Regions from separate parts of the Parapedobacter sp. ISTM3 genome, predicted to be linked through region 2. Evidence: riboswitches for the same ligand, from Rfam matches in the RefSeq annotation. Region 2 holds a riboswitch; the other holds the start of a gene.
What was found. A riboswitch is a leader RNA that binds a small molecule or an ion and turns the genes downstream of it on or off. The one in region 2 is predicted to bind thiamine pyrophosphate.
Positions count from the first base shown of each region.

Region 1 (15,816 bases), on a different contig from region 2:
TCCGGTACCGATGATACCGATAATTTTCCCATGGAGGTTGAATCCCATCAAGCCCTTTAGCGAGAAGTTCTGTTCGCGTACACGATTATATGCCTTGTGGGTTTTGCGGTTTAGTGTCAATATCATGGCCAAGGCATGCTCGGCGACGGCCTCAGGCGAATAGGCCGGTACGCGGCAGACGCGAAGGCCTGCTTGTCTCGCGGCTTCCAAATCAACGTTGTTGAACCCAGCACACCGCAATGCGATGTATTTTATGCCCTTCCTAGCCAATACGTCAATTACTTCTGCATTCAGCTTGTCGTTGACAAATGCACAGATGGCCGTTGCATGCTCCACTGCATTGACAATATGCGGGCCAAGGTGTGTCTCATAGTATTCCAGTTCAAAACCAAAAGATGGATTGAACCGGTCAAAAAACTCCCGGTCATAGGGTTTGGTCGAGAAAAACGTGACTTTCATGGTTAACGATACAAAATACGCTGCTTTATACAAACACGAAATTGGATGTATGGTTTTGCGTGCTTGTGTAGATTCACTAGCTAATTTGATTTTTATATACCGTTCGGTTTATTTTTTTTAATTTTGCAAAGCAATACTGGCAACACCATGACTAAAGCGGAGCAAACCAAGCAATTCATTATCGAGAAATCGGCCCCTATTGTCAATAAGAAAGGGATGGCGGCTACGTCGTTGACCGATATCATGGATGCAACGCGGCTGACGAAAGGAGGAATCTATGGGAATTTTGGAAGCAAAGATGACATCTGCCAGGCCGTATTCACGCACCTTAGCGGACAACTTGCTGCATTGCTGGATCAACGTGTAAGCAAAGGGCGGTCCGCTAAGGAAAAATTATATAGTGTTCTATCGTTTTACGAGGGGCGCGAGCAGGTAGAAGGGGGGTGCCCGCTGTTAAATTTTGGCGTTGAAGCTGACGATACGCATCCAGTCGTGCGTGATATGGTCAAACGGGCGATACTGAATGCAGAACGCCGAATCGCCTCAGTCGTGCAGGCGGGCATCACGAGTGGCGAGGTCGTTGCGGGCTTAGATGCCGAAGCCTTTAGCGTAAAAGTCGTTGCGCTTTTGGAAGGCGCTATGCTTATAAGGCGTGTGATGCGCGACAATACACAGATGCGCATGGTCGTTGCCGCGATTAAATCGGAATTTGAACGGCATCTGACGGCGTCGCCTGCGTCGGATTCCTAATTCGGAGTCTGACATTTTTTTTGTACAATAAAAGACCGTTCGGTTTATTTTTTTTAGTCATCATAATTAGGTTTTTTTTAATCACAAGTAAAATGAATACCACAGGAAACACCATTTTAATCACCGGCGGTTCGGCCGGTATCGGATTGGCCATCGCCAAACAATTTGCAGCGCAGGGCAATCAAATCATCATCACAGGCCGGAATCGTGAGCGGTTGGATCAGGCTATCGCTGAAATTGCCAATATAACGGCGGGACAAGTCAATGTAGTAGCCATTCAGAGCGACGTGGTCGATGCGGCCGATATCGGCCAGTTGGTCAATCGGGTAAAACAGGATTACCCGCAGTTGAATCTCTTAATCAATAACGCGGGGAGTGCCTTTGCTTATTCGCTTGGTGAGGATGATACATCGCGTTATGCGGCAGAGGAAATCCGAACCAATTACCTGGCTGTCGTGCGGCTGACCGCTTTGTTGCTGCCGATGCTAAAACAACAGCCGGAGGCGGCCATCGTCAATGTCACGTCTATCGTTGCATTTTCGCCATTTATTGCTGTGCCAACGTATTCGGCCAGCAAGGCTGCGCTGCATGTTTATACGCAGATGCTCCGCGAACAACTTAAGGCGAGCTCCGTACAGGTATACGAACTGATACCGCCGCTGGTCAATACAGCATTTTCCCAAGCCATCGGCGGTGCGGCGGGCATACCGCCGGAGGAGGTTGCATCAGACTTGTGGAAGGCGATACGGATCGGCCAGCTGGACGTGCCGGTAGGGCAGGCCAAAGCGGTTGTGCCTCAATAAGCAGTGAGGCTTTCGACATCTTCGCCAGACAGATCGAGCTCAACAGCTTTCAGGTTTTCCTGCAAGTGCTTAAGCGATTTGGTTCCAGGGATGAGCAGGATGTTGGGCGATCGGTTCAATAGCCATGCCAGTGCAATCTGTGCTGGGGTGGCTTCGTATTTTTCCGCTAATGTCCCGATTTTTTCCTGCATCTTGGCCGGGCCGGAAGCAAGCGGGTACCAAGGGATGAAAGCGATGCCCCGCTCAGCGGTGTAGTCGACGATTTCTTCCCAACTGCGTTCTGACAGGTTGTATCGGTTTTGCACAGAGACGATGGGTACCACTGTTTGGGCGCGCTCAATATCGGCGATTCCGGCTTCCGAGAGGCCTACGTGGCGTATTTTGCCAGCTTTTACCGCGTCAGCCACAGGCCCCAGCGTTTCCTCGATAGGCACGTCGGGATCCACGCGGTGCAATTGCCACAGCTGGATCTCGTCCTTGCCGAGCCGCTGAAGACTCCCGTCTATAGTTTGCCGGATGTACTCCGGACGGCCGTTTACAGGCCATTGGTTGGGGCCGGTACGTTCCAGCCCACCCTTGGTGGCCACGACGATATCCGAATAGTGGGAGGACAGCGCTTCCCGGATGAGCACTTCATTGGTATGCGGACCGTATGAATCGGCCGTATCGATAAAGTTGACGCCGGATTCCACAGCGTAAAGCAATACACGTTTGGCAGTTTCACGCTCGGGAGCGTCACCCCATACGCCGGGCCCCGTCAGTTGCATGCCGCCGTAACCCATCCGGTTGATTTCCAGTACGCCGCCGATTTTGTAAGTCAGTGATGTTGGTGTAGCCATGAATGATTGGTTTTAGTTATTAACGAAGGTTTTATACCCGATATTGCTTTTGTGCGTAATATTGCGTTTGTACGGGGCAACGATACGCCACCGGGCGGACCAGCCGCAGCGGTAAGATTGCTTTTTTACCGTCAACACATGAATAGTTGTATATCAAAGGAACTTTGCCTAAGTTTGGATTTTACAAATAGAATCATCCAATCAATGGAAATCATCAAGTCCACCTCGCTCGACGAGTTCTATCAGCAGGCAGCAGGCTTTACCGGCAAAAATGTAAGCGAATTATTGCCGCCCGGCATCCATAAAGAAATCGGCCATTTCAATATTTTCGATATCGCCGCTACCATTGAGGAAGTCAAGCGGAAAAACACCATGCCCTATAATCGCCGGGCTTATTATAAAATCAGCCTCATCCGTGGACGCAATAGGGCTGAATATGCGGATAAGGTGATGGAGATCGAGCGGAATGCCTTATTATTTGCCACACCCAAAGTGCCTTATCACTGGATTCCGATGGACGCCAACCAATCTGGGCATTTCTGTGTATTTACGGATGAATTTCTGGTCAAAAATAAAAGCGGTGTCGTATTGGATGACCTACCGATTTTCCAATCGGGCGGGTATCCGGTTTTTGAGATTGACGATGAAACAGCCGATGAAATCGGGCGCGTTTTTGTTAAAATGAAAAAGGAGATCGCTTCCGATTACTCCTTTAAGTACGATTTGCTTCGCAATTATGTGCTGGAGCTTATCCATTGCGGGCAAAAGTTGCAACCAGCCATGGCATTGGCTAACACGCAAAACGCGGCTACCCGCGTCGCATCGTTGTTTGTGGAATTACTGGAACGGCAGTTTCCCATTGAATCGCCCCAACAGCAGCTAAAATTGCGCACCGCGAAGGACTATGCGGATCGCCTGGCTATCCACGTCAACTACTTGAATAGGGTGCTCAAAGCACAGACTGGGAAAACGACCACTGAAATCATTGCGAGTAGGATAACCCAGGAGGCCAAAATCCTGTTGAAGCAAACCGACTGGAATGTTTCCGAAATTGCATATAGTTTGGGCTTCGATGAAATTGCTCATTTTTCCAACTTTTTTAAGAAACAGACCGATCTATCCCCGCTGGCATTCCGATCTTGATGCAAATGTTTGAATTTTGCAACTATTGATTTGCTCCTCGCAAACGCATGCTTACCGTTGTAGGCCATCTTTGTATCATCAAAATAAAAACGATAAAACGATGGAGAAAAACACAAGTAAAATAGCGTTGGTTACTGGCGGTAGCCGGGGCTTAGGCAAAAACATGGCTTTGAAACTGGCTGCAAAGGGCATTGATGTGGTGCTGACGTACAATCGCAATCAGATCGAGGCTGAAAAGGTCGTGGCGGCGGTTGAGGCAGCCGGGCAACGGGCTGTTGCCCTTCAATTGGATACAGCCGACACAAAAGGGTTTGATGCGTTCATTATGCGGCTCGGTAACGTATTACAGGAGGTATTCGGCACAGCACGTTTTGATTTCTTGATCAATAATGCCGGTACGGCATTGCATGCCGATTTTGCTGAAACCACCGAGGAACAGCTCGACACCATTGTGAATATCCATTTTAAGGGTGTGTTTCTTTTGACGCAAAAGGCGCTGCCTTACCTGGAGGACGGTGGGCGGATTATCAACATTTCATCCGGCCTTGCCCGCTTTTCGTTCAACGGTTCGTCCGCCTACGGTGCCATGAAAGGGGCCGTCGAAGTACTGACACGTTACTTGGCCAAAGAGTTGGGGCCTCGTGGCATTGCGGCCAATGTTGTGGCGCCTGGAGCTATTGAAACGGACTTCAGCGGTGGCTTGGTGCGTGACAATAAGGAGATAAATGCACATATCGCCGGCCTGACGGCATTAGGTCGTGTCGGCCTGCCCGATGATATCGGCGGCGTGGTAGCATTCCTTTGTTCGGATGAAGCCCGATGGATCAACGGACAGCGTATTGAGGTGTCCGGCGGAATTTTTCTTTAATAGGCCGCTGATCGTTTATCGGCAAACGTAGGCCGCCTTGCATAGGTTATTCAATATTTTGTCGTATCTTTGACGTTGGCTTTAGGGGTATTCTGAAGAAGAATTGAGAAAGACCCTTTGAACCTGATCCGGCTTATACCGGCGTAGGGAAAAGTTCAACCGTCACTTTTAGCGTGGCCACTTTGCGCTTCTCGATCCTTCCAAGGAAACCCACTTTAGCCATTGAAATTTTAAACGTTTGGAGCATGGAGAAGCGACTTTGGGATCACGTGCAACGGGTGCGCCAGCAATCACCTCTGGTGCAAAACATCACCAATTTTGTAGTTATGAACAATACGGCAAATGCCCTGCTGGCTGTAGGTGCGTCGCCCATTATGGCACATGCTGACGGAGAGCTGACCGATATGGTTGGTGTTTGCCAATCGTTGGTGATTAACATCGGTACACTGGATAACCAATGGCTTGAGTCGATGCTGCAGGCATCTGCCACAGCACATCGTTCTGGTAAACCTTGGATATTGGATCCAGTAGGAGCGGGAGCTACGCGGTACCGCGACAATGCGGTCAGCCGGTTGCTGGCCCTGCGGCCAACGGTGGTGCGGGGCAATGCTTCTGAAATTTTAGCGCTTGCCAAGGCCAATAGCGGCGCTACAAAAGGTGTAGACAGCAGGGCGACAAGCGGTGAGGCGCTGGATGCCGCACGGTATATTCAACAGCGGTATGGCAGTGTCGTTTGCATCTCCGGAGAGATGGACATTGTGGTGGGAGAAGGCCCGTTGGTTTATATCCGCAATGGCGATCCGCTGATGACGAAGGTGACCGGCCTGGGCTGCTCGGCGACAGCTATCATCGGTGCTTTTATCGCGGTTTCTTCCGATACCGTGGAGGCGGTGAGCGCCGCCATGGGCCTATTGGGGGTCTGCGGTGAGCTGGCGGTCGCCGTAAGCGCCGGGCCGGGTAGTTTGCAGGTCAACCTGCTGGACAAGCTGTATAATATCACGGAAGAAGAATTTGTCACCCGGGTCCGGATTTCCCATGAAGCTTGATCGCCCATTCCCTTACCGCCTATATCTGGTGATGTCGGAGGCTGACTGCCATGGCCGGGATCCACTGTGGGTGGCTGAAGAAGCCATCCTCGGCGGTGTGGATATCATCCAACTGCGCGAGAAGGGAGCAGCGGTTGAAGTATTTTTAAAAAAAGCAGCGCAATTGAAGACCGTGACCGATCGGTATGATGTGCCTTTAATCATCAACGACGACCTGAAGGTAGCCATACGGGTCGGGGCTTTCGGTATGCATGTCGGTCAGCAGGATCTTCCCCCAAGCGGCGTCCGCGAAGCATGGTCCGATTGTCGGTTGCTGGGCTATTCCATTGAACGGCTGGAGCAGTTGCAAAGTGCCGAGGCAGCCTTGGCTGATTATTTGGGTGTCAGCCCGATCTTCCGCACTGCTACAAAGACCGACACAGTGTCGGAGTGGGGGATCGCCGGCATCCGGCAGCTTCGAGGGCTTACGGACAAGCCCTTGGTTGCCATCGGCAGGATGAACCGGGGGAACGTGGCTGCGGTAATCCAAGCGGGTGCTGATTGTGTCGCGGTGGTGTCAGTCATCTGCGCTGCCGACGATCCGCGCGCCGCTGCCGCTGACTTGAAAGCACTCATCAATAATGCAATAGCTATATGAACACAAAAACGTACCGGTATCCGTCGGTGCTGACCATCGCCGGATTTGACGGCAGCGGCGGCGCTGGTATTCAAGCGGATATCAAGACTATTTCGGCATTGGGTTGCTACGCCACCTCCGCGCTTACTGCGCTTCCCGTGCAGAATACGCAAGGGGTAAAGGCCATCTACCCGATACCTTACCACACGGTGCAGGACCAGCTTGTCACTATTCTCGACGATATTTTTCCTGACGCCATCAAAATCGGTATGGTGCATACTGGCGAACTGGTGGATACCATCGTGGATACGCTGGCAGAATATGCCCAGACGCCGGTCGTGTTTGACCCCGTGATGGTAGCGACCAGCGGCGATAAACTTATCGAGGATAAGACCATTACCACCATTGTCGAGCGGTTGTTTCCTATGGCGGCCGTCATTACGCCCAATATGGATGAGGCGGCTATCCTCGCCGAAATGCCGGTACGCACGCTGGACGACCTTTACGTCGCTGGACTGAAGATCCGGAAATTGGGTTGCCAATCGGTGCTACTCAAAGGCGGCCACTTGGATGCACCGCGACTTACCTCCTTATATTTCGATGCGCAGGGGACTGTCCACGAGTTTGGTTTTACCAAGTCTGAGACAAACAACACGCACGGATCGGGCTGTACGTTGTCTTCGGCAATTGCCAGCTATATTGCGCTGAGGAATAGCTTGTTGGAGGCTGTGCGTAAAGGGCAGGAGTATGTGTATCAAGCCATTCTCCACGGCAGTGACGTGCAGGTAGGCAAAGGCAATGGGCCGTTGAACCATTTTTTTAATCCGCAGAAACTCACGAAATATGACCTGGTCTGAATACGCTTGGGTGGCCATCGAACCGATTTACCAATCCATCATCGCCATGCCCTTCATCACCGAATTGCAGGACGGCACACTTCCCATTGAGAAATTCCAGTTTTATATGGCGCAGGACTCGGGCTACCTGGAGCATTTCGGCCGGGCACTGGCGCTTATCGGTGCGCGCGCCCACGACACGGATGACGTATTGGCATTCCTGCGCTTCGGTGAAGGTGCTATTGTGGTAGAAAAAGCTCTGCACGAGTCGTATTTCAATGATTTCGGCGTTGCCGAACATGGCATGCTCGAGCCCGCCTGCCACCACTACGTGCATTACTTGAAAAGCACTGCGGCATTAGCCCCCGTGGAGGTAGCGATGGCTGCCGTGCTGCCCTGTTTCTGGATTTACAAGAAAGTGGGCGACTATATCTACGCTCATCAACACGCGGGCGACAACCCTTATCAACGGTGGATCGATACCTATGCCGGTGAGGACTTCGCGATTTCTGTGCGGCAGGCCATCGCAATTTGTGACAGGGTAGCCGCAGCTACTACAGACAGCGTACGCGAACGGATGACGGAAGCGTTCATCACGGCCAGCCGGCTGGAATACCGATTCTGGGATAGCGCATACCGGCTGGTCAGGTGGCAGTCGGTGGGTTAATTGCCAATTCCATTTGGATATTGCAGCGTTTGTACGGTGAAGGGTATCCGGTGACTTTCCGGAATCCTAACTTGTGGTACAGATTAATTGCCGGTTTCAGGATGGTGTTGCTTTCAAGGTACAGCGCTTTAGCGCCCGCTTTCCGGGCTTTGTCCACGATAGCCTTGCCGAGCAGCCAACCAATACCTTTGCCCTGCACCTTGGGCGAGACGGCCATCTTTGCCAGTTCGTAATCATAACGGGGGTCGTTCATTTTGATTAGCGCGCAAACGCCGACAGGTTCACCTTGGTATAAGGCTACCAGTATTTTGCCGCCATTGTCCAAGATGTATTCCTGCGGATTATCCAGCGCCTTATAGTCGGACTCTTCCATTTCAAAGTAGTCGGAAATCCAGGCCTCGTTGAGCGCCTTAAAAGCTGCCTGATATTTCGACTGGTAGTCAACAAGGATTACCTCGTCGCTTTCCCGGCGTTTTTTCTCCTCCTGCACCCTGCTGAATAACGATTGCTGTTCCAGCAAAAATTCCCATTCCGCTAAGGCTTCCCATAAGTTATGGGTCGCTTCAGCAATGATGCCATCAATAGCCCGGTCAATGTCCCGGTATTGGAAACTGATTTTGTCAATTAACTCCTTTCCTTTCTCCGATAAGGAGATAACGTTCTGGCGTTTGTCTCCGGAGTTGATGTTTTCGACGATTAAGCCGCTTGCGGCCATTTCGCGCACGATTTTGCTGACGGAAGGTTGGGAATGGCCGATCTCTTTAGCGATTTCGGTAATAGTTTTTCCATCCGCTTCGGAGAGCACGAAAAAAACCGGAAACCATTTGGGGGCGAGCGTTACCTCATACAACCCGTAGATTTTAGCTGCATCATCTGTCACCTTTGCAGCGAGCATCCGCAGTCGGCTTCCCAAGGCCATCTTGCCTGTTTTTGAAAATAAATCCATCTGTATAACTAATTACATAACCAGTTATGCAAATATAACGACAATATTCGGTACTATGCATCGCTCCGTCATTTATACCTGCTTTTTTCTTCCTCTTTTTTGTTCTTGTTCTACCGTAATGCGGGTTTGATCCGGGCCGCATGCGACGTGGATCCGGGAATTTCACAGATACACCCCGGATCAGCTCCGCATCGTACACGGAAGATGACAGGAGAATGATAAAAGAAAGGAGGAATAGGTTGTCTTGTTTTGCACCCATGATTGTCGCAACCTGCCGTACCATCGTTGGCCGGCAATCAGTAAATTTGCTCATGTTATATTTATATTAAAATAAACGATTATGCAAGAAAGCTTATCACGCTCTTTGGAAAACGCCTTTGGCGAGTTACTGACCACGTTGTCGTCTCTTGATGAGCAAGAGCTGAATACCGTGCCTTTCGCAGGGAGCTGGACAGCCGGGCAGGTGGGCGATCATCTGCGCCAGTCTTATGACGTGGTTGGGTGCCTTACTGGGCGTACTGAGGTGACGCAGCGCGATCCCGGTGCATACGTCGCGCCATTGAGCGAACAATTCCTGAATTTCGAGGTCAAAATGCAATCTCCTGATTTTATTCTGCCTACCGAAGCCCCCATAGCAAAAGAACGGCTGCTGGATGGTCTAAAGCAGCGGACATCAGCAATCCTTGATTTTGCAGCAAGCCATGCGGATATGACATTGACTTGTCTTGATTTTGAATTGCCCACGTTAGGCGCACTCACCCGAAACGAATGGCTTAATTTTGTGCTGGTGCACACGTTACGGCATAATCACCAATTGGCCAATATCATGCACCGGCTGGATCACACGCTGTCATAGCACTGTCACTGGTAGGTTGTAGCTTTGCAGATGCGGACCAGTCACCGTAAGCGATGACATGCATACCACCAATTACCGGCATACTCAGCGGCAGACGATCGATATAGTTGCATATAAAAGCAACTTTATCTAATTTGGCGCCATGTATAAAACGAAAAATGCGCTGCTGCTGCTGTGTGCAATGGCAGCTTCCCTACAGGTGCTATGGGCTCAACGCTACCAGTATACGGTTGATTTGACCGATCTGCAGAATGATAAATTCAACGTGACGCTCCTTACGCCTGAGATCTCGGAAAGGACCGTGATCTTCGCGTTACCCAAGATAATCCCGGGTACCTATTCCATTAGCGACTATGGGACTTTCGCATCAAACATCGTGGCGGAGGACAGCAAAGGCAGGCGCTTGCCGGTAAAACAGCTGAACACCAACCAGTGGGAGATAAGCAACGCGAAGCGCCTCTACCGGATTACTTATGAGGTGGAGGATATCTTCGATACCGATAAGGAACACAAAATATACCCAATGGCGGCGACCAACATCGAAGAAAAAAACGTGGTGGTCCATACACCGGGGATTTTCGGCTATGTAGAAGGCCAAAATAAACTGCCTATCGAATTGACGTTTGAAAAGCCTGCTGATTTCTATGCATCGTCGGCAAAATTGCCGGTGGAAAGCACGGCTACGCGCGACGTTTTCCTGATGGAAAGTATAGATGATCTATACGACACCCCCATTATGTATGGTGTGCCAGACACCACAACGGTACAAGTAGGTAACTGCGAAGTTTTGGTATCGGTATACTCGCCCAATAAGACCATCACATCGCGTGAAATCGCGGATTGGTTGAGCGGATTGCTACAGGGCGCCCGTAAATACCTCGGAGGTAAGCTGCCGGCCGATCGGTATGCGTTTCTGTATTATTTCAAAGACATGGCGATCCAGCAATCCTTCCAATTGGGTATGGCCGGGGCTTTGGAGCACACCACATCGTCGTTTTACTACATTCCGGAACTGCCAGCTAATGTTTTGAAAAACCTGTTGGTGGATGTCTCGTCACATGAGTTTTTCCACATTATCACGCCATTGACCATTGCATCGCGGGAAGTGAAAGAATTCAACTACGACACACCGATATTATCCAAGCACCTATGGCTGTATGAAGGTACCACCGAATATACGGCACACCACGTACAGGTGCAGCATGGTATGAATACACCCGAACAGTTCTTGGATAAACTTGCTGAGAAAATCGTCGACTCCCGAGAACACTATAACGATACCCTGTCATTCACCCAGCTCAGCAAATACGCGGCTTCCACGTATGCCGATCAATACGGAAATGTGTATCAGAAAGGTGCGTTGATAGGGGCTTGTCTGGACATCTACCTGCTCCACTTGTCGGAAGGAGGATATGGATTGAAAAACCTGACGCACGATCTGGGTATACGCTATGGGAAGGACCGTTTTTTTGAGGATGATGAACTTTTCGACGAAATCGCCCGATTGAGCTACCCGGAGGCCAAAGCGTTCTTGGTGAAATACACACAAGGAAATTTGCCCATTCCCTACGAAGAATATTTCGGTATGGTGGGGATACGGTATCAGCCCGGGGAAACCAAGAAGTTGGTTGTTGATGAGCATGCCAACCCACAGGCCGAGTGGTTGCGGGCAATTTGGTTGACGGGTACAGCGCCCTGCCGATAGCGTCAAGTCAGGAATTCAGCCCAGAGTGGGAAGTGGTCGCTGATGCGCCACGAGAGCTGGCTTTCGTTATAATTCCTGCTTTGCAGCACTTTACCACGAAAATCGTAGACGCCTCCGCGGGAATAGGTCATGGAGAGTTCGCTTTCAAACCAAGCAATTTGGTCGTAGAAGGAATACGTCTTCTTGAAGATTGTGCGATCGATGTCCTGTAAGTCCGCCGGCACATGCAGGCCCTTGGAAACAAAAGCCTCGTAAGTGGGATCGCCGGCTTTGGCAATATTGAAATCGCCCAATGTGATCAGGCTGTGATTCCAGCTGTGTAGTTCATCTGCCCAGTCGTGCACCCAATCGGCGATAGCCTGCAATTCGGGTATGCGCGAGGCAGGTGTACCGTACAGTACATGCAAGGTGAGCAACACAAAGGTTTTGCCGCCGACGAGGAAGCTCACGCCATATGGTGTGCGGGCGAATTGTCGTTGGAGCGAATTATTGTTCAGCGCTCGGTTTTCTTCCAGTACGTCATCGGGGATGACAACTTCACAAGCCAGCCCGGAGAGCTTCACCTTCCGCATGTCAAACAGGAAGGCCAATCGTTCGTCATTACCTGGACGTCCCTTGGTGACATCGGTCATAAGAAACCCCCAGTGCGGCCCCATAAGTTTCAACGCATGGCGCAAAGCCTTGAAATTGCCTTTGACCTCCTGGACGGCAATGATGTCGAACCGCTTCAATATCGTCACGATGCACAGCAAAGATTGTAAATCCCTTTTCGGGCTTTGCTGGTCGGACGCTTGCCATTCTTCGGTCAATCCGCCGAAAGCACGGATATTCCAGGTGCAGATAAGCACATTGCGATCCAACTGCTTGGTGGGTAATTGCTCGTCGAGGTCGGCAGCCAAGAACTGCAACTCTTGTCGCACGTTATGGGGTGGGGTATCCGTTATTTTTGGCATGGCAGGCATGAGATGCGGTGTTGCTGCCAAGTTATCCAAAAGTTTCCGGTAATTTTAAGCTTTTTACTAACAAAATAACTGCTAAGATTTTTTAGGCAGATTTTGCGGTTCCCGGCCAAATGCTTTCCGTAGCTCGCCTTTAGCCCGTTCAGGCACGCCCCTTTGCAGGTCATCGAGAGATCATTACGCCTTTATGCCTGCCCGCTCACAGGTGACTCAGGACAACTATTTGCCGAAACGCACGCGATAGATCACGCCGTGCGCATCGTCCGCTATCAACAAAGAACCATCGGTATATTGTGCGAGACCGCATACACGGGCGAACTGTCCTTTTTTGTCGTCCGTGAGAAAGCCAGTTATAAAATCCTCCACGCGGGTTGGATGCCCGTTTTCGTACCGGATGCGGACGACCTTATAGCCGGAGGGTTCGGCTCTGTTCCACGAACCATGCATGGTGACGAAAGCGTCACCGCTAAATTCTTCAGGAAACTGATCGCCCGTATAGAACAGCAAATCCATCGGTGCGGCATGTGCATCATAAAGCAGGGTTGGTTTGACCGATTTGGCTGCATATTCCTCGTGTGTCATCCCTTTGGGATCATGATGCACCTCGAATTGTCCATCGCCGTATACAAAGGGCCAACCGTAGTCCTGGCCTTCCTCGATTTTATTGAGTTCTTCCTGCTGCTCATCGTTTCCCAGCCAATCGATACCGTGGTCAAAGCCCCACAAATCGCCGGTTTGCGGGTGCCAATCAAACCCGATCGTATTCCGTAGTCCCGTGGCATATGTCGCCCGTTGGCTTCCGTCGAGACTTACCTTGAGCATTGTGGCATTTTCCTTATTCGTTTCGACGCAGGCATTGCAGGTGCTGCCCACGGAGACATACAAAGCGTTGTCTGGACCTACCTTGAGCGTCCGGTTACCATGTTGGCCGCCATCGGGAAGGTCATCCACCAACAGCTGCAGGCTATCGATGTTGCCATCGGGGTGGATGGTAGTTTTATACAATTCATTGACCGTGATGAGGTACAGATTGTCACCATCTACCGCGATGCCATGGAGTTGGTCTTTTTTTGTCAGTATCCTTACCACGTCGGCCTTCCCATCTTGGTCTTGGTCTTGCAGCAACGTCAGCGTGCCGTGGTCACGGTCGGTCACATAGACCGACCCGTTGGCTGCCACAGCCAGCATGCGCGATTTGCCCAACCCCTCAGCAAACTTCTCAATGGTAAAACCCGGAGGAAGTTTCAGGGAGGCAATGTTTTCCGGTGTCGGCAACAATTGTTTCGGTCTGAAAATATGGCCTTCCATGCGGCGTTCGATAATTTCCTTATTGCCGTCCTGGCCGAATAATGGCAATTGATGGATTGCAAATGAAAAAACCGCAATAAATGTCATCGTTTTCATGGTGTGTCTATTTCATGGGTACCATTCAAAAGAGCAAACCATTTAGGAAGCCAGATGTTTTGATTTACGTAATAACCGACTTGAGAATTGTAGCAAACAGGAATGAGAGCAATCAGGATACATGAATTTGGTGGGCCGGAAGTGCTGAAACTGGAAGAAGTGCCCATCCCGCGGCCTGCCCCCGGTGAAGTACTGGTGAGCGTACATGCGACCAGTGTGAATCCGGTGGATTGGCGGATACGGTCAGGCCAGCGAAAGGAAAAATTCCCGGTACAGTTTCCTTTCACCCCCGGCTGGGATGTCTCCGGCGTAGTGCAGGAGGTAGGAGAGGGGGTTCAGGGGCTAAAGGCCGGCGACGAGGTCTATGGCCGGCCCCACCCAACGCGAAATGGCGCTTACGCGGAGTATATTGCCTTACCGGCCGATGAGCTGGCCAAAAAACCAAAAAGCATTGACCACATCCATGCCGCGGCGGTGCCGTTGGCAGGGCTGACCGCCTGGCAAGGGCTGTTTGACCATGGGCACCTCACCGAAGGCCAGCGTGTGCTCATTCACGGTGCATCGGGTGGTGTCGGTACACTTGCCGTTCAGTTTGCCAAATGGAAGGGTGCTCATGTCATCGGTACAGCTTCGGAAAAGAACTTCGGGTTGCTGAATGAACTTGGTGCAGACGAGCTTATTGACTACCGGCAGGCGTATTTTTGGGAAAAGCTAAGTAACCTGGACCTGGTGTTCGATACGATCGGCGGCGAGACCCAACGGCGGTCGTTGGATGTCATCAGACCTGGAGGAAGGCTGATCACCACGTTAAAGCCGGAATACGTTGACGAAGCAAAAACCCGCAACATCCATTTGGAGGGCTATACCGCCCAAGCTTACCCACATCAACTCGAAGCCATCGCTTCGCTGATTGATGAACGCAGCGTGAAGCCTGTCATTTATAAAGTCATGGAACTGGAAGACGCGGCTGCCGCCCAGCAAGAGAGCCAAGGCGGCCATGTCAACGGCAAGATTATCTTGAAAGTCGCCGGCAAGTGACGACGACGTTGAATGGCATTACGTTATGTCAATCCAAACGGGTGCATGGTCGCTGGTCTTTTCCCACCCCCTTACCTGCCGGTCTACTCCGGCGGATTGGAGCCGTGGGGTCACCATGGGGCTGAGCAGAAAATGGTCGATGCGCAACCCCGCATTGCGGCCAAATGCATTGCGGAAGTAATCCCAGAAGGTATAGATGGTTTCATCGGGATATAGGCGCCTGAGCGCGTCTGTCCAACCCTGAGCAAGTAGCCTGCGGAAAGCCTCGCGGGTTTCAGGTCGGAAAAGTGCATCGTCTGTCCAACGTTCCGGTTTGTAGACGTCCACTTCGGTAGGGATTACATTAAAGTCGCCGGTTAGTATGACCGGTACATGTTGGTCGAGCAACGATTGACCGTGGGCGATGAGGCGGTCCAGCCAGCGGAGCTTATAATCAAACTTAGGTCCCGGTGCGGGATTGCCGTTGGGCAGGTACAGGCAGCCGATGACGATCTCATTGATTTTTGCTTCGATATAACGACTATGGTTATCTTCCGGCTCTCCCGGTAATGCACGGCAGATTTCTTCAGGCTGTCCCACTCGAGATAGGATCGCCACACCGTTCCAGCTTTTCTGACCGTGCCAGATGCTATCGTATCCGGCATCCCGCAGCGCTTGCTCGGGAAAATTTTCTTGGATGGCCTTCAGCTCCTGCAAACAGACGACATCGGGTTGGGTTTCTTTCAGCCATCTTAATACGATTGGAAGACGGGCGTTGATGCTGTTGACGTTGTATGTAGCAATTTTCATGAAAAATAAACTTCAATAGGTTGGTGTAAAGATGGGAAAATAATCGTTGTCTTTTTCAATGGGATATGATGTTTTTTCGTGGAACCGATGTC
Region 1 is NZ_JAENGN010000016.1:760-16,575, forward strand. It holds gene JHJ32_RS18005 (2-hydroxyacid dehydrogenase) at 1-459, opposite strand, end outside; gene JHJ32_RS18010 (TetR/AcrR family transcriptional regulator) at 607-1,209, shown strand; gene JHJ32_RS18015 (SDR family oxidoreductase) at 1,302-2,012, shown strand; gene JHJ32_RS18020 (aldo/keto reductase) at 2,006-2,851, opposite strand; gene JHJ32_RS18025 (AraC family transcriptional regulator) at 3,056-3,994, shown strand; gene JHJ32_RS18030 (SDR family NAD(P)-dependent oxidoreductase) at 4,095-4,862, shown strand; TPP riboswitch at 4,936-5,029, shown strand; gene thiM (hydroxyethylthiazole kinase) at 5,108-5,908, shown strand; gene thiE (thiamine phosphate synthase) at 5,898-6,545, shown strand; gene thiD (bifunctional hydroxymethylpyrimidine kinase/phosphomethylpyrimidine kinase) at 6,542-7,381, shown strand; gene tenA (thiaminase II) at 7,368-8,027, shown strand; gene JHJ32_RS18055 (helix-turn-helix domain-containing GNAT family N-acetyltransferase) at 8,005-8,973, opposite strand; gene JHJ32_RS18060 (DinB family protein) at 9,314-9,829, shown strand; gene JHJ32_RS18065 (peptidase M61) at 9,972-11,534, shown strand; gene JHJ32_RS18070 (endonuclease/exonuclease/phosphatase family protein) at 11,537-12,517, opposite strand; gene JHJ32_RS18075 (sorbosone dehydrogenase family protein) at 12,713-13,897, opposite strand; gene JHJ32_RS18080 (NADP-dependent oxidoreductase) at 14,000-14,935, shown strand; gene xth (exodeoxyribonuclease III) at 14,954-15,724, opposite strand.
Region 1: another riboswitch for thiamine pyrophosphate. It lies ahead of thiM (hydroxyethylthiazole kinase); the one in region 2 lies ahead of JHJ32_RS14775 (TonB-dependent receptor).

Region 2 (15,816 bases):
GATGCATGATCCAGTGATGCGAGATATTGAGGCATTCTTGCAAAGCGCTCAACAAACCGTAACCGGTAAGGTCTTCGTCGAATTGCATCCATATCGGTTTGTTGTAATAGGTGTTGAATCGCCGCATGACCTCATGTCCAATAAATTTGGAAGCTATGGTGAAATGAATAATACTTGGTCCGGTGATGATGTAAAAGGATTCTCCAAGATATTTGGCAATCAAGTGTCTATTTGGCACAAGGTGAACGAAAAGCAGTGAGCATGACCAAACTTAAAATAGGCATTATTGGTTCGGCGGGATATACAGGCGGCGAACTGTTGCGCATCCTGATTTATCATCCTTATGTCGATATTGCATTTGCGCATAGTGCGAGCAATGCGGGCAATAAGGTTTCAGACGTACACACGGACTTACTTGGTGATACGGATTTGCGCTTTAGCGACATGCACCACAACGATATCGATGTGCTGTTTCTCTGCGTTGGCCATGGCGATGCCCGGAAATTTTTGGAAGCCAATGTCATTGAGCCGCATGTGAGGATTGTTGATCTTTCACAAGACTATCGACTAAGTGATAACTCTGTTTATCAAGGTGTTTCTTTTGTGTATGGTTTGCCTGAACTGCAACGCGAAATCATTTGTACGGCACGGTATGTTGCCAACCCGGGGTGTTTTGCCACGGGTATCCAGTTGGCGCTGCTACCATTGGCTGCCAACGGGCTGCTACCGAATCAGGTTCATGTGAATGCGACAACGGGGGCTACGGGTGCGGGCCAAAAGCCTTCGGCGACTTCGCATTTCAGTTGGCGCAATAATAACTTATCCGTCTACAAAGCCTTTACCCATCAGCACCTGCAAGAAATAACAGAATCATTGGAAACGTTACAGCCTGGTTTCCTGCCGGCCGACGGAAGCTCATTGTTGCAAAGGGCACAACAGCGAATCAATATGATCCCTCAACGGGGTGATTTTACTCGAGGGATTCTATCAGCCATTTATTTGGATAGCGAGCTTAGTGAAACCGAGGCTTACGCGCTGTATGAGGCATATTATGCCTCGCATCCGTTTACTCATGTAAGTAAGAAAGCTATCGATTTGAAACAGGTGGTGAATACAAACAAATGCCTCCTGCATGTGGAGCAGCACGGCGATAAACTGTTTATCGTAAGCATTATCGATAACCTGCTTAAAGGAGCCAGTGGCCAAGCCGTGCAGAATATGAACCTGTTGTTTGGCCTTGAAGAGACGGCCGGCCTACGATTGAAGAGCGTGGCATTTTAAGTGCATAAGCCTACGGATCAAACCGCGGGCTTATGCCGAAATACTTCATCCAAGCTTTCAAAAATTGCGCGTTTTGCCTTCTCAAGCTCAATTTTGCTATGAGCTGCGGAGACGAATCCTACCTCATAGCCCGAAGGGCCGAGGTAAATGCCCCGATTGAGCAGTTCGCGGTGAAAGGTTTTGTAGTACTCCATGCTGGCTGGGTCAATGTCGCTGGCAGCCCGGATATGGGCTTTATCGGTAAACGCAAACCAGAAGATTGAACCTACGTTGAACACGTTAACCCGATAATTTTTAGCCTTGGCATATCGCTGGATAGCGTCGGCAAATTCTTCGGTTTTGGTATTGAGATTTTTATAGAAGTTGCTCGTGCGTAATTCGGTGAGTTGTGCTATTCCTGCTGCCATAGCAACCGGATTGCCTGAAAGCGTACCCGCTTGATAAACGCCGCCGTCGGGCGAAATAAGGCGCATCAGTTCGGTTGAAGCACCGTATGCGCCGACGGGCATCCCTCCTCCGATAATTTTGCCATAGGTGATGATATCCGGCTGTACATCATAGTGGGCAGCGGCCCCCTCAAATCCCAAACGGAAGCCCGTGATGACCTCATCAAAAATGAGCAAGCTGCCGTTTGCCTTGGTGATATCCCTCAAGAATTGTATGTACGCGCTTTCTTGGATAAGCAAACCATTGTTTGACGGGATTCCTTCGATGATGACCGCTGCAATCTGTTCTTTGAAGTTCGCGAAGGCTGTCTCCAAGGCCGTCTTATCATTCAAAGGGATAACAATCGTTTCGTCTGCAAACGCCTTTGGTACACCAGCCGAAGAGGTTTCGCCAAAGGTAACCAAACCCGATCCAGCTTTGACCAGCAGTGCGTCGGAATGGCCATGGTAGCAGCCTTCGAATTTGATAATCTTATCGCGCCCGGTATACCCACGAGCCAGGCGAATGGCGGACATCACCGCCTCCGTACCCGAACTGACGAAGCGTATTTTTTCAATGTACCTGTTATTTTTGAGTATAAGCTCGGCAAGCTCATTTTCCAGTGCTGTGGGGGCGCCGAAGCTTAATCCTTTCGCAAGCGTTTTGGTTACCTTTTCGCGTATTTTAGGGTGATTGTGGCCCAATATCAGTGGCCCCCATGAACAACAGAAATCGATAAACTGGTTCCCGTCTGCATCCCAAAGGAAGCAACCGTCACCACGTTCAATGAATAACGGGGTGCCGTAAACCGATTTGAATGCCCGCACGGGTGAGTTAACCCCGCCCGGGAAATAATTTTTGGCTGTTTCATAAAGTTCTGCAGACTTCTCCCGTGAGATATCTCCTTTCTTTCCGGCTGATGGCCGGGTGTCATCGCTTCCGCCAAAAGCTTTTTTCAGTGAATTCAGCATAATAAATATGATCGTGTTTTTCTTTATTCCCTAAAGCCATTTCTTTTCCAGCACTTCCTTCGCATGGTAGGTGAGGATTGCGGTGGCGCCCGCACGCCGTATACCCATAAGCACCTCCATCGTGGCCCGTTGCTCATCAAGCCAGCCGTTGCGCGCAGAAGCCTTGATCATGGCGTATTCCCCGCTTACGTTGTATGCAGCAATTGGTAGGTCAAAATTGTCTTTGAGTAATTTGATGACATCCAAATAGGGGAGCGCAGGTTTCACCATCAAGAAATCGGCACCCTCCTGCGTGTCCAAATGGGCTTCTATCAAGGCTTCCCGTTGATTTGCCGGATTCATTTGATACGTCTTTTTATCACCGTGCTTTGGGGCTGAATTCAGCGCATCACGGAAAGGGCCATAAAAAGCGCTGGCATATTTTGCGGTATACGACATGAGGGATACCTTGGAGAAGCCGTTTTCATCCAGTACCTTACGGATATAGCCGATCCGGCCATCCATCATATCCGATGGGGCAATAATATCAGCGCCAGCCTGTGCATGGGCCAAGGCCATCTTAGCCAGAATGTCCAAGGTTTCATCATTGAGGATTTCGCCATTTTCTACAATGCCATCGTGTCCGTCGCTGCTGTAAGGATCCATCGCTACGTCCGTGACCACGCAGGCCTCGGGGAAATGCTGTTTTACCTCACGGATGGCCCGAAGGTATAAGCTGTCTTCCCGTAAGCTTTCGGACGCATATTTGTCTTTCAGTGCCTCGTCAATATTGGGGAACAGATCAAATGCACGTAATCCAAGGTTCAAGCACGCCTCCACTTCCCGTAGTAACCTATCAATGGAGTATCGGTAAATACCTGGCATAGACGCCACCTCTGTCTGTACATCCTTTCCGTCGATGATAAACAATGGGAATATCAGATTGGAGGCGCTTAGTCGTGTCTCCTGTACCATATCACGTATAACCGCCGATTTGCGGTTCCTTCTAGGACGTATCAGCATGTGTTCAGTATCTTTATTTTGTGTGCGCTATAGCCGTGCCGGGCATCAGGTACAGCTATAATTCCAAAATTAATAATCAAGTCCAAAAACCGCTTCGGCCAACCCAATTTCGTCCGGTGAATAGGGAAGCGTGTAAGGAAGGCCCAGCTCTTCAATCCGTTTACCTGTAGAGCGTCCGATGCAGATGATTTTTTGTCCCGGTTCGACTAAATTATCCGCAAAATAAGCTTCTACATTAGTTGGACTGGTGAAGATGAGTACATCTGCGTTGGATTTGTCTACATTTGTGTCCATCCGGGTTTGATATACCGGTAAATTGATGATTTTCGTGTCTGCGGTTAATGATTTTTGTATGGTTTCAAGCGAATCCTTGGCTCGCGGGATGAGCACCGTGGTTCCGGATGCTATCTTAGCAAATTCGGTAGCAATTTCTTCCATATTGATGCCTAACCGCTCTCCTGAAAAATCAGGAGCATGCCCAAATTGTCGTAGCATCTCCTCCGAACCCCGTCCGATAACGGCAAATTTTGTCCGTTTGCTGAGCCGTGGTTCTAGTCGGAAAAAGTTTTCTATCCCATTTTTGCTGCCGAAGAAGATCCAGTCTACGTACTTCAGGATGTAGGGATCGAGTTTATTAATGATTGGAAATATCCGGATGAGGGAGCGGCCGTCTACTGCAATGCCATGCTTGGCCATAGCGCGGTAAAAATAGCTTGCAGCTGAGATGTCCCGTGTGATGAATACCTGGGAAGGGAATTTCCGGTTTTTATCAAACTTAGCGGCAATCCGTTCGGCTAAGCCTTCGGGACTGTCGGATGAAAGGTAGAGTCGATCCGGGAATTCGTCCTCACTATCCGCTTTCGACGTCCACACTTCGTACTTGCCCTGCTGCTTGCGGCAATAGCAACCAAGGGGTGCGTGGCATCCCGCGTCGAATAAGTTTAATACTTTGCGTTCTACGGCAATGGTATCAGCTACCTCGGTATCATGAATAGCTTGCAGGACCTGATATAGCGCTTTATCGCTTTCGCGGATTTGTACGGCCAATACGCCTTGAGCCGGAGCGGGGATTATTTCCACGGGAGGCAATTCTTCCACATGAAAGTCGCTTAAGTCTGCAGCTATGCGGGTAAGACCTGCCTTGGCTAACATGATGGCGTCGTAGTTTTCATCACGCAGCTTTTCAATGCGCGTCAGCACGTTTCCCCGCAGGTCGTCAAACTCAAGGTCAGGACGCATGGCCAATAGCTGGGCTTTTCGGCGGTTTGACGAAGTGCCCACAATGGCATTGTGCTTTAGGGCCAGCCTTTTTTTGAGATCGACGCAATCTTTGTGAATAATGAGCAGTTCAGCAGGATCTTCGCGGGAGCTCACCGCTGCAATAGTCAATCCAACAGGGTGCAATGTAGGGAGATCTTTATGCGAGTGAACGGCTAAGTCAATACCTCCACTCAATAACTCTTCTTCCAATTCCTTTGTGAAGAAACCTTTTCCTTCCAGCTTGTCTAACCGTAAATGCTGTACAATATCACCCTGGGTTTTGATAATTTTAAGCTCGGCACGGACACCTATATCGGCCAACCTGTCTTTAATGTAGTTGGCCTGCCATAACGCCAACTCACTACCGCGGGTACCTATAATAAGTGTTCGATCAATTTTTTGTGTGCTTGTTGCCGCAGTATTTACCAAGGGTTCTTCTATTAGCATAAGCAAATTTAATGAATAAAAGTATTACCCCGAACGGATATATTAAAAGAATATAAACATGAGAGGATGAAAGAGGAGCAGATAGCAGAAATTAGCCAATTTAATTGATGTCAATCTGGTTTGTTTTTACCAAGATGTCTTTCGCCATGACCATAGGTACCTTGATGTATTTTTTCTCCATATAATCAATGACTTTTTCGAGTACCTGCCTCGAATTGGCATCCAGTGCATTGACCTCGGAAGCGAAGACCTCATTGAGTGCAAATGAACGGATTTCCTTTACTTTTTCAGGTACCTCACGCATAGCGAGTTCAACGCGGCGTTGTTTTAATATTGGAATAAATTCGCGGATGTTTTCGGCAATAATCCGTTCTGCATGGGCAAGTTCTTCATAGCGCTCCTGTAGATTTTTGGAGGCTATGGCCTGTAGACTGCTTACCTCGATGTAGTGGGTCGGGTAGTGTTGCAGTACATCGGGGTGGACATCGTTTGGAATTGCTAAATCAACAATAACCTTTTTGTCTGTCTCTCCGTTGAGAAGTGATTGATAAAGGGTGGTGTCTACTATTGCTTCAGGTGCACCGGTGCAGGTAATCATGATGTCGAAGCCACCTTTGTAATGCGCCAGTTCACTCAATGGGTAAGCTTTGGCATTGAGCTCTGTGCTCAACGCGAGCGCGTTTGCTAATGTGCGGTTGAATACTACAAAATTGGAAAACCGATGCTTCTGTAAGTATTTGGCTATATTTTGATTGGTTTCGCCTGCGCCGATAATCAGGATGCGTGGATTTTCATGCAATTTCATTTCCCGTAGTTTACGATAGGCAAGCGAAACTACTGAAACGGCGTTCCTGGATATCCGCGTGTGTGTATACACTTCTTTGGCTGTCTTGACTAAACGGTTCATCACCAGCCGTAAAAAGTCGCCCGTAAATCCACTCTGTCGGCAACGCTCGTAGGCTTTGCGCACCTGGGCAAGGATTTCTTTTTCGCCCACCACTAAGCTTTCCAAAGAGCATGACATGCGTAGCAGATGATTGAGTGCGTCTAGGCCTTCATATGTGGTTACCTGCCCCAGAAAACACTCCAGCCGCTCGGAAGGGACACAGAAATTGAGCTTATGCATAAACTCCTTGACAAACGCGGGCTTTAGTTCATGTGCTCCATAAAAGACAAACTCCACACGGTTGCAGGTGCCGATATAAAAAATTTCAGGAATGTCAAAGCTGTTTTTAAGATTAATTAGCCGACTCTCCAGCTCCTCGTTGCAGATAACAAGGTTGCCTAAATCCTTCAGATCCACATGCTTGTGGGTGAATGCTATGACTTTGAGATTCTTCAAGGTTGTACTATGCTCACTAATTTCCGGTAACAAAAGTACAACATCTATGTTCTGACCTGTGTCAGAAACGTGTAAAACACAGATATTTAGAATGGTTATAAATTAACGGTCGCCACGCCTGTCCGGCATAGCGGGCGAAAAGCCCCGCGCATAAAGCAAAAAAGCTCCTGTGCCCAGAAACTGCCAAAATAGATCTTTCTTTTTTACTAACAGCAAAAATACACAATTTGCTATAGCGTAAAAAATAGCATAGATTTGTCCATTCGATTAGGGGTGCCTTGTTTGTTCAAGCAGACACGAATTAAGGCTGAGATCATACCCATTGGCGCCATGGTGCCAAGCACCTGATCCGGATAATGCCGGCGTAGGGAAGGTAAGTTAAATGACGGGACTGCTATGACCCCTTATGGCAGTAATGTTTAACTAAAATACAACTTCAAATGTTTAAAAGATTAATCGCAGGGATTGCGCTAGTTACGTACGCGGGCGTTTCTATCGCCCAGCACAACATCATTGTACAGGTACGGCATGCGGATAGTGATAGGCCTATGCCCGGAGCCTCCGTACGTTTGGAAGGAACCATTTATCAAGGACAGACGGATGCAGAAGGCCAGGCTGTCATCCGCAATGTGAAAGCGGGTGCATACACGATTACGATCAGCCATCTGGGGTACACGCCGGTGGTTCGGCAGGTCGTTCTCAATCAAGAGCAACAGATCCACCTTGAGCTGCAACGGGCTACGCTGCTGACGGAAGAAGTCGTGGTGCAGGCAACACGAGCCACTGAAAATACCGCTACCACCTACAAAAACCTAAGTAAAGCGGATCTCGCTAAAAATAACCTGGGGCAAGATATTCCTTATCTGCTCGATCAGACACCGGGGGTGGTGATTTCTTCCGACGCGGGGGCTGGTATCGGGTACACGAGTATGCGTATACGTGGAAGCGACGCGCAGCGGACGAACGTAACAATCAATGGTATCCCATTGAATGACGCTGAAAGCTTGGGGTCCTTTTTTGTCAATCTGCCGGATTTTGCCTCCTCCATAGATAATATTCAGATACAACGTGGTGTAGGTACTTCTACCAATGGTGCTGGGGCTTTTGGTGCCAGCTTAAACATCCAAACCAATACGCTCAACGCTGAACCATATGCCGAATTAGACAACTCTTTTGGTTCCTACAATTCATGGAAAAATACCGTACGGCTTGGGACAGGGCTTATTGACGATCGGTTTAGTTTCGATGGGCGGTTGTCGCGTATCACAAGTGATGGCTACATCGACCGGGCAACCGCTGATTTACAGTCGTTTTTTCTTTCAGGTGCCTGGCACGGCAAAAATAGCCTGCTTCGTGCGAATGTGTTTGGAGGCAGGGAGAAAACATACCAAGCCTGGTATGGCACGCCGGAATCGCGGCTCACTGGAGACGTGGCGGCGATGAATGCCTATGCCGATGACGATGGATTGAACGACGATGAGCGCAATAATTTGCTGCACTCCGACAGGCGGTATAACAAATACCTGTACGACAACGAGACCGATAATTACCAACAGACCCATTATCAGTTGTTGTTTTCCACAGCCTTGAATGGAAGGTTGACACTAAACACAGCGTTGCATTATACACGTGGTAAAGGGTATTACGAGCAATTCAGGGACAATGATGACTATGTCGATTATGGTTTGCCTCCCGTGGTGATAGAAGGCAACACCATAACAGCTACCGATCTGGTGCGCCAACGGTGGTTGGATAATCATTTTTACGGTGGTACGTATTCACTGGTGTTTGAGAATCATCAGGGGCTCCAACTGACCTGGGGTGGAGGGTATAATCAGTACGAAGGTGGGCATTATGGCGATATTGTGTGGTCTCAGTATCCATTGGCCACAGGGGGAATGTACCCGCCTAGTGTGCGTGGTGCATTCCGGACGGCCTATCGCTACTATGACGGCGATGCAATGAAAAAGGATTTTAATACCTATGCGAAAGCTTCGTATCAACTCGGCAAGTGGTTCTTATTTGCGGATATCCAGTACCGGCATATTGATTACGCCATTGGTGGTATAGACAACGACCTACGTGACATTACACAGGATGCGACCTTCGATTTCTTTAACCCCAAGTTGGGGCTTACCTATCACTTGTCGGCCGCAAGCAATGTGTACGTTTCCTATGCCTTGGCTAATAAAGAACCGGTGCGCAGCGATTTTACTGATTGGCCTGTTGATCAAACACCCAAAGCGGAGCAGTTGCATGATATCGAAGCTGGCTATCGCATCCGATCGCCGCGATTTAATGTTGGTATAAACGGCTATGCGATGCTTTACAAGAACCAGTTGGTACTTACCGGACAGCTCAATGATGTAGGAGCGACTTTGCGCCGGAACGTTGATAATAGCTATCGCATCGGATTGGAGGTTGACGGTAGATGGGCACCGGTACGTTGGTTTACCTGGGGGGCAACGCTCGCTTACAGCCAAAACAAAATAAAGGATTTTATTGAAGTGGTGGGCGATGTGGAAAATTTTTATGAAACCACCGACATTTCGTTTTCGCCGGATTGGGTGGCGTCCAGCGAGCTGCTTTTTAAGCCATGGGAACGCGCTGAACTGGCATTGTTGTCTAAATATGTATCGAGGCAATACCTGGATAATACGGGCCATGCAGGTCGAAGCATTGACGGCTTTTTGGTTAATCATGTCCGCCTTTCCTACAATACGTCCTTGTGGAATTTGAAAAATATCGGGATGACGTTACTGATCAATAATGTTTTTAACGAAAGATATTCGTCAAACGGTTATACATGGGGATACTATATGTCCGAAACCGATAGAATAGATTACAATTTTTATTATCCACAAGCGACAGCTAACTTTCTGTTGGGATTGAATCTCCGGTTTTAGTGATTTGCGCCCTAACGTGGTAATGATGAGTGTGCTATGTGAAAATAGCGGTGCACTTGTTTTTTTGTGTGTAGCCATAGCATTGATTTTTTGGCCAAAATGTCGTTATCTTTAGAGAAATTTTTCGCTATGCAATATACATTCAGATCGATAGGCGCGCTTGCGGGACTCACCTTGATGGTTTCCTCATGCGATTCGTCTGCTCCCCAGGAAAAACAGGATGTCCAGGCGGACTCAACCTATGCGCCTGTGGAAACCAAAGCTCCTAATACGGATTACAAACCGGCTTTTGAGGGGCAGACCCGAATAGCTGGTGTCAAAACCAATACGCCTTATGACGTTACGGTATTGAGTGAGGGGCTCAATAGGCCTTGGGGAATTGCTGTACTGCCGGATGGTCGATTATTGATTACCGAAAAGAGCGGTACATTACGGATAGCTGCACAAGAAGGCAAGCTGAGTGAACCGATTACAGGGCTGCCGGCGGTCAACGATGCAGGGCAGGGCGGCCTATTGGGCATTACCATTGACCCCGCTTTTGAGGGCAACCGTATGGTTTATTGGGTGTTTTCCCAAGATACGCCGAATGGAACGCTTACCGCTGTAGCCAAGGGAAAGCTGGCTGCCGACGAAAAGACCATTGAAAATGCACAGGTGATCTATCAGGCCACGCCGGCGCACAAAGGCAACCTGCACTACGGGGGGCGTATTTTGTTTGACAAGGACGGATATCTGTTCGTGAGCACGGGCGAACGCTCGGACATTGTCACGAGGCCGCAAGCGCAGGATTTGAACTCTGCATTGGGCAAGATACTGCGAATCACAACCGACGGTAAGCCCGCGCCTGGCAATCCTTTTGAGGGCAGGAGCGATGCCCGTCCCGAAATTTATTCGTATGGACATCGCAATGTACAGGGGCTTGCTTTCCACCCGGTGACCGGTGACCTGTGGGAGACAGAATTCGGTCCGAGGGGCGGGGATGAGGTCAATCTCATTCAGCCGGGTAAGGATTATGGCTGGCCCACCATTACCTACGGTATTGAGTATAACGGAAATCTGGTTGGCGATGCCATCCAGCAGCAGGAAGGCATGGAGCAACCGGTATATTATTATGACCCCGTTCTATCGCCCAGTGGGATGACATTCTTTGCCGGTAATTCGATTCCTGAATGGGAAAACAACTTGTTTATTGCCGGACTAAGCAGTGTGCACATTGCTCGACTGGTCATCAAAGACAACAAAGTGGTGGGCGAAGAACGCCTGCTGGAAGATCAAGCCCAGCGCTTTCGTGATGTGCAGCAGGGTAAAGATGGCGCGCTATATGCTGTTACGGATGCGGGACGGCTGTACCGGATTGGCAAGTAACCACTGTAGCTGCCAAAAGGCTCGAAGGAGATGAGGGCTGTTATCCAACGGGTATCTGAGGCTTCGTGCCAGGTAAACGGGGCCGTCACCGGATTGATTAAACAGGGTTTTGTCGTATTGCTGGGAATCGAAGAGGCTGATGACCGTGACGACGTGGCCTGGTTGGCACAAAAGATCGCAAACTTGCGCGTATTCGGCGATGAAAACGGACTGATGAACAGATCCATTCAGGATATCGGAGGCAATGTTTTATTGATATCGCAATTTACGCTGTTTGCACAGACAAAAAAGGGCAACCGTCCTTCTTTTATCCGTGCGGCGAGACCTGACAAAGCGATCCCGCTGTACGAGGCCATGGTAGCGGAGTTATCTGCCCGCTTGGGCAAGCCTATCGCGACGGGGGTATTCGGTGCCGATATGAAGGTTTCGCTTGTCAATGACGGGCCGGTTACCATCGTTATGGATACCAAGGATAAAGACAATCATTAGGTTAACAGCCCAACACCTTAAACGTGTTGTGCACATCAATAACACACTTATCATGACCATTAAAGAGGCGCAGGAACAAATCGATCACTGGATTAATACGACGGGCATCCGTTATTTCAACGAATTGACGAATACGGCTATCCTTATGGAGGAAGTAGGGGAGGTAGCCCGTATTATGGCACGCAAATACGGTGAGCAGTCCTTTAAAAAATCAGATGAGCAGGTGGATCTTGCCGATGAAATGGCGGATGTGCTTTTTGTGCTAATCTGCCTTGCAAACCAGACAAATATAGATCTTACCGACGCTTTGGTTAAAAATCTTGAAAAGAAAAATATCAGGGACGCGGATCGGCACCGGAATAACGAGAAGCTTAGTTAACTAAACCAAATTGAGCTTTAAAGAAAAACGGTACATCACTTTCGAGGATGTACCGTTTTTGCGTATATGATGGTCCCCGGCGCACCGGGGCAATTGTTACATCATTCCGCCCATGCCTCCACCCATTGGGGGAGCACCAGCGCCAGGTTTTTCTTCTTCTGGCTCATCTGCCAAAACCACTTCGGTGGTCAACAGCATAGAAGCGATAGATGCAGCGTTTTCCAATGCTACGCGAGATACCTTGGTCGGATCGATCACGCCTGCACCAATGAGGTTTTCGTAATCACCCGTACGTGCGTTGTAGCCATAATCTGCTTGGCCTTCTTTGACCTTCTGCACAACAATGGCACCTTCGATGCCGGAGTTGTTGCAGATTTGACGCAACGGCTCTTCGATGGCCCGTTTGACGATTTCGATACCGATGTTTTCGTCTTCATTGGCCCCCTTAAGGTCTTTCAATGCCTCGCCGGCACGGATAAATGCCACACCGCCACCAGCTACGATGCCTTCTTCTACGGCAGCGCGGGTTGCATGCAATGCATCATCTACACGGTCTTTCTTTTCTTTCATTTCCACTTCCGTAGCGGCACCTACATACAATACCGCCACACCACCAGCCAACTTGGCTAAGCGCTCTTGCAGCTTCTCGCGATCGTAATCAGACGTGGTAGTTTCGATTTGGGCTTTGATTTGGTTTACGCGACCTTTGATGTCCTCAGGATTACCGGAACCGTTGATGACAGTGGTGTTGTCTTTGTCAACAACGACTTTTTCAGCTTGCCCCAAGTAACTGAGGTCGGCATTCTCCAATTTGAATCCTCTTTCCTCAGAGATAACAGTGCCTCCGGTAAGGATTGCAATGTCTTCCAACATCGCTTTACGGCGATCGCCGAAGCCGGGAGCTTTTACTGCTGCTACTTTCAGCGAGCCGCGAATCTTGTTTACCACCAAGGTAGCTAAGGCTTCGCCGTCAAGATCTTCAGCAATAATCAGCAGTGGCTTGCCTGTTTGTACTTGTTTTTCCAAAATGGGAAGCAATTCCTTCATGTTGCTGATTTTCTTGTCATAAATCAGAATGTAAGGATTTTCCAGCTCCGCTTCCATTTTGTCTGTATTGGTTACGAAGTAAGGTGAGAGATAGCCGCGATCAAACTGCATACCTTCTACGGTTTTCACCTCAGTTTCAGTACCCTTGGCTTCTTCAACAGTGATGACGCCGTCTTTGCCGACTTTTTCCATTGCTTCAGCAATCAAGGAGCCGATTACTTCGTCATTGTTTGCAGAGATGCTGGCTACTTGTTTGATCTTGTTATTGTCTTCGCCGACTGTTTGCGATTGCGATTGCAAGCTTTCAACCACGGCTGCTACAGCCTTATCGATACCGCGTTTCAAATCCATTGGGTTAGCACCGGCGGCTACACTTTTCAAGCCGGGGGCGATTATGGCTTGCGCCAATACAGTAGCGGTGGTCGTACCGTCACCTGCTTGGTCGGCAGTTTTTGAGGCTACCTCTTTCACCATTTGTGCGCCCATGTTTTCAAGCGCGTCTTTCAATTCGATTTCTTTTGCAACGGTGACACCGTCCTTAGTGATTGAAGGTGAGCCGAATTTCTTTTCGATAATCACATTGCGTCCACGTGGGCCTAATGTGACCTTCACCGCATTTGCCAACGTGTCTACTCCTCTTTTTAGAGCATCACGCGCTTCCACATTATACTTTACTTGTTTTGCCATTTTTTTAATTGATTTGAGATGTTAAACATGCGATCCGAGATCTCCATGAGCCAGTCGCTATCTCGCAATCGTAACCTATAAGTTTACCATTAATTATTAAATACCCACGAAGAAAATTACATCGAGGTCCGATTGTACTAGCTAAACAATAGCGTAGATATCGGATTCCTTCATGATTAAATACTCTTTCCCTTCGTAAGTGATTTCGGTGCCGGCATACTTACCATACAACACTTGATCGCCTACCTTTACAGTCAAAGGTTCGTCTGTTTTTCCAGCACCAACGGCCACGACCGTTCCTCGTTGTGGCTTTTCCTTCGCAGTATCCGGGATGTAGATACCTGATGCGGTCTTCTCCTCTGCAGGGGCAGCTTCCACCACCACTCTGTCTCCGATAGGTTTAATACTTAACGCCATAATTGATTTTATTTAATTTTTAATATGTGTTTTTAATTTTCCTCTCTCCTTACTTCATCAACTATGCCAAGTCTTCGTTCTTCCCCGTGGCCTTGCCATTTTTTCACTTTTATGACCGGTGGATGAGCAAGTGTTTCGTCATATCGGTGTCAGGATGTCAGTGTAGTTGGCAGTAATGTGCGGCCCGAATTATTGGGTTGTTTACCAAAGAAAAGAAAAAGCCTCACGGATTTACCGGAGGCCTTCAGCCTTATGTCATGTCAGCAACGGTTATGTTGCCGTTCTTATTGTGTCGTGTCGGTATCCTGTGTTGCTCCGGGGATTTCGGCCGGCGGAACAGGGGAAGTTGCTGGAGCCGTAGGGGTGATTTGGTCTGTCAAGCCACCGCCGCTAGTGCCCGTGGAAGGTCCCATAACGTTTAAAATGAGTGAAAACACCATGATAGCAATAACCAAACCCCATGTGCCTTTTTCCAGGATATCGCCTGTGCGCTTTACGCCCATCAGGTTGGTGCCTCCGGCAAATCCAGCAGCCAATCCGCCACCTTTCGGATTTTGAATAAGCACAAGAAAAGACAATAGGATACAGGCCAAAATAATCAATATGATCAACAACGTTTGCATGTTCTGTATTTCGTTACGTTAATTTATTCTCTAATTCAGCTATTTGAGCGGCAAAGTAAGCACTTTTTTCGGGATATTTCAAACTTAATTTTTTATAGATGACGATGGCCTTTGGATAGAGCCCTTGCTCTACATATATTTTTGCCAACGTTTCCGAGACCAGTGTCAACTGATCTTCGGCACTTTTCCGGGCTTTATTTTCCAAATCAATTTTATCCGCAGAAGGTGGTTTAATTTGGGGTTCCTCGCGGATAAATCGCTCAATAATGGGGTTTATTTTTTTGGGAATTTGGAAAGACACCGTTTGAGACCTATACTCAGCGCTCAATTTTTCTTCAGGAGATTGTAAGTGGAAGATGTTTTCCTTGATTTGTTGATCCAGTATTTGCCCATCGTCTTGCTTAAACGCAGGCTTCTGATAGGGGAGCCGGTTGTTAAGCGGTGCATAAGGTTGATAAGTATGCGCAAACTCCATTCGGGTTTTATTGAGCCACCAAAGGAAACTATATGGCATGTGCTCGTCGTTATAAAGGCTCACGCGTTCATGCGGGGTTGCCTGAGACAGCGGTACGACGTCTTGGGGGGGCTTTTCGGTTTCTTCAAGCTCGGCTTTGTGTTCGGTTTTTTCCTCGAAAACAAAATAGTCGATACTTGCAGGGTGTTCAATCAGCTTGGCATCATCACGTACTTCTTCTCCAAGAGCAGGTTGGGCCTGATCTGGTTGCGCCGCGTCAATCACTTCTTGTTCAATGACCGTGGAGCCTGTTTCGGGTGCCGCTATATCCGGAGATGCGGACTCGACACCGCCCGTTGTCAAACCGGTATCCTGGTTCTCGCTTTCCTCGGAGATGATATCGTTATGTAACCAACGGACAAATGGGGTAAATAATAAAGCAGATTCGGTATATGAACCGTGCTCTTGATAGCTTTTTCGTGCCTGAATGTGTCTCAACGGCTGCGAATACGGATACCGGTCAATGAGTTTTGACAGCGTTTCATCATCAACACCCAATGGATCGGATAATGCTTTGTTGTATAATTCTTTATAATCTTCTATGTGCTCCACTACCTGTTCTTTATATAAAGATTGCCAACGTTTAATTGTTGAGCCGGTGTTTGACTTGGTTACCAATTAGCAAATGCCTGGTTGAAAATGTCTTCAGTAAGCATCTGG
Region 2 is NZ_JAENGN010000011.1:13,394-29,209, reverse strand. It holds gene argG (argininosuccinate synthase) at 1-259, shown strand, start outside; gene argC (N-acetyl-gamma-glutamyl-phosphate reductase) at 262-1,281, shown strand; gene hemL (glutamate-1-semialdehyde 2,1-aminomutase) at 1,299-2,678, opposite strand; gene hemB (porphobilinogen synthase) at 2,709-3,680, opposite strand; gene hemC (hydroxymethylbilane synthase) at 3,750-5,387, opposite strand; gene hemA (glutamyl-tRNA reductase) at 5,488-6,729, opposite strand; TPP riboswitch at 6,989-7,117, shown strand; gene JHJ32_RS14775 (TonB-dependent receptor) at 7,170-9,635, shown strand; gene JHJ32_RS14770 (PQQ-dependent sugar dehydrogenase) at 9,765-11,000, shown strand; gene dtd (D-aminoacyl-tRNA deacylase) at 11,031-11,489, shown strand; gene JHJ32_RS14760 (nucleotide pyrophosphohydrolase) at 11,542-11,868, shown strand; gene groL (chaperonin GroEL) at 11,965-13,602, opposite strand; gene groES (co-chaperone GroES) at 13,744-14,019, opposite strand; gene secG (preprotein translocase subunit SecG) at 14,304-14,642, opposite strand; gene JHJ32_RS14740 (hypothetical protein) at 14,656-15,708, opposite strand; gene JHJ32_RS14735 (LptE family protein) at 15,768-15,816, opposite strand, start outside.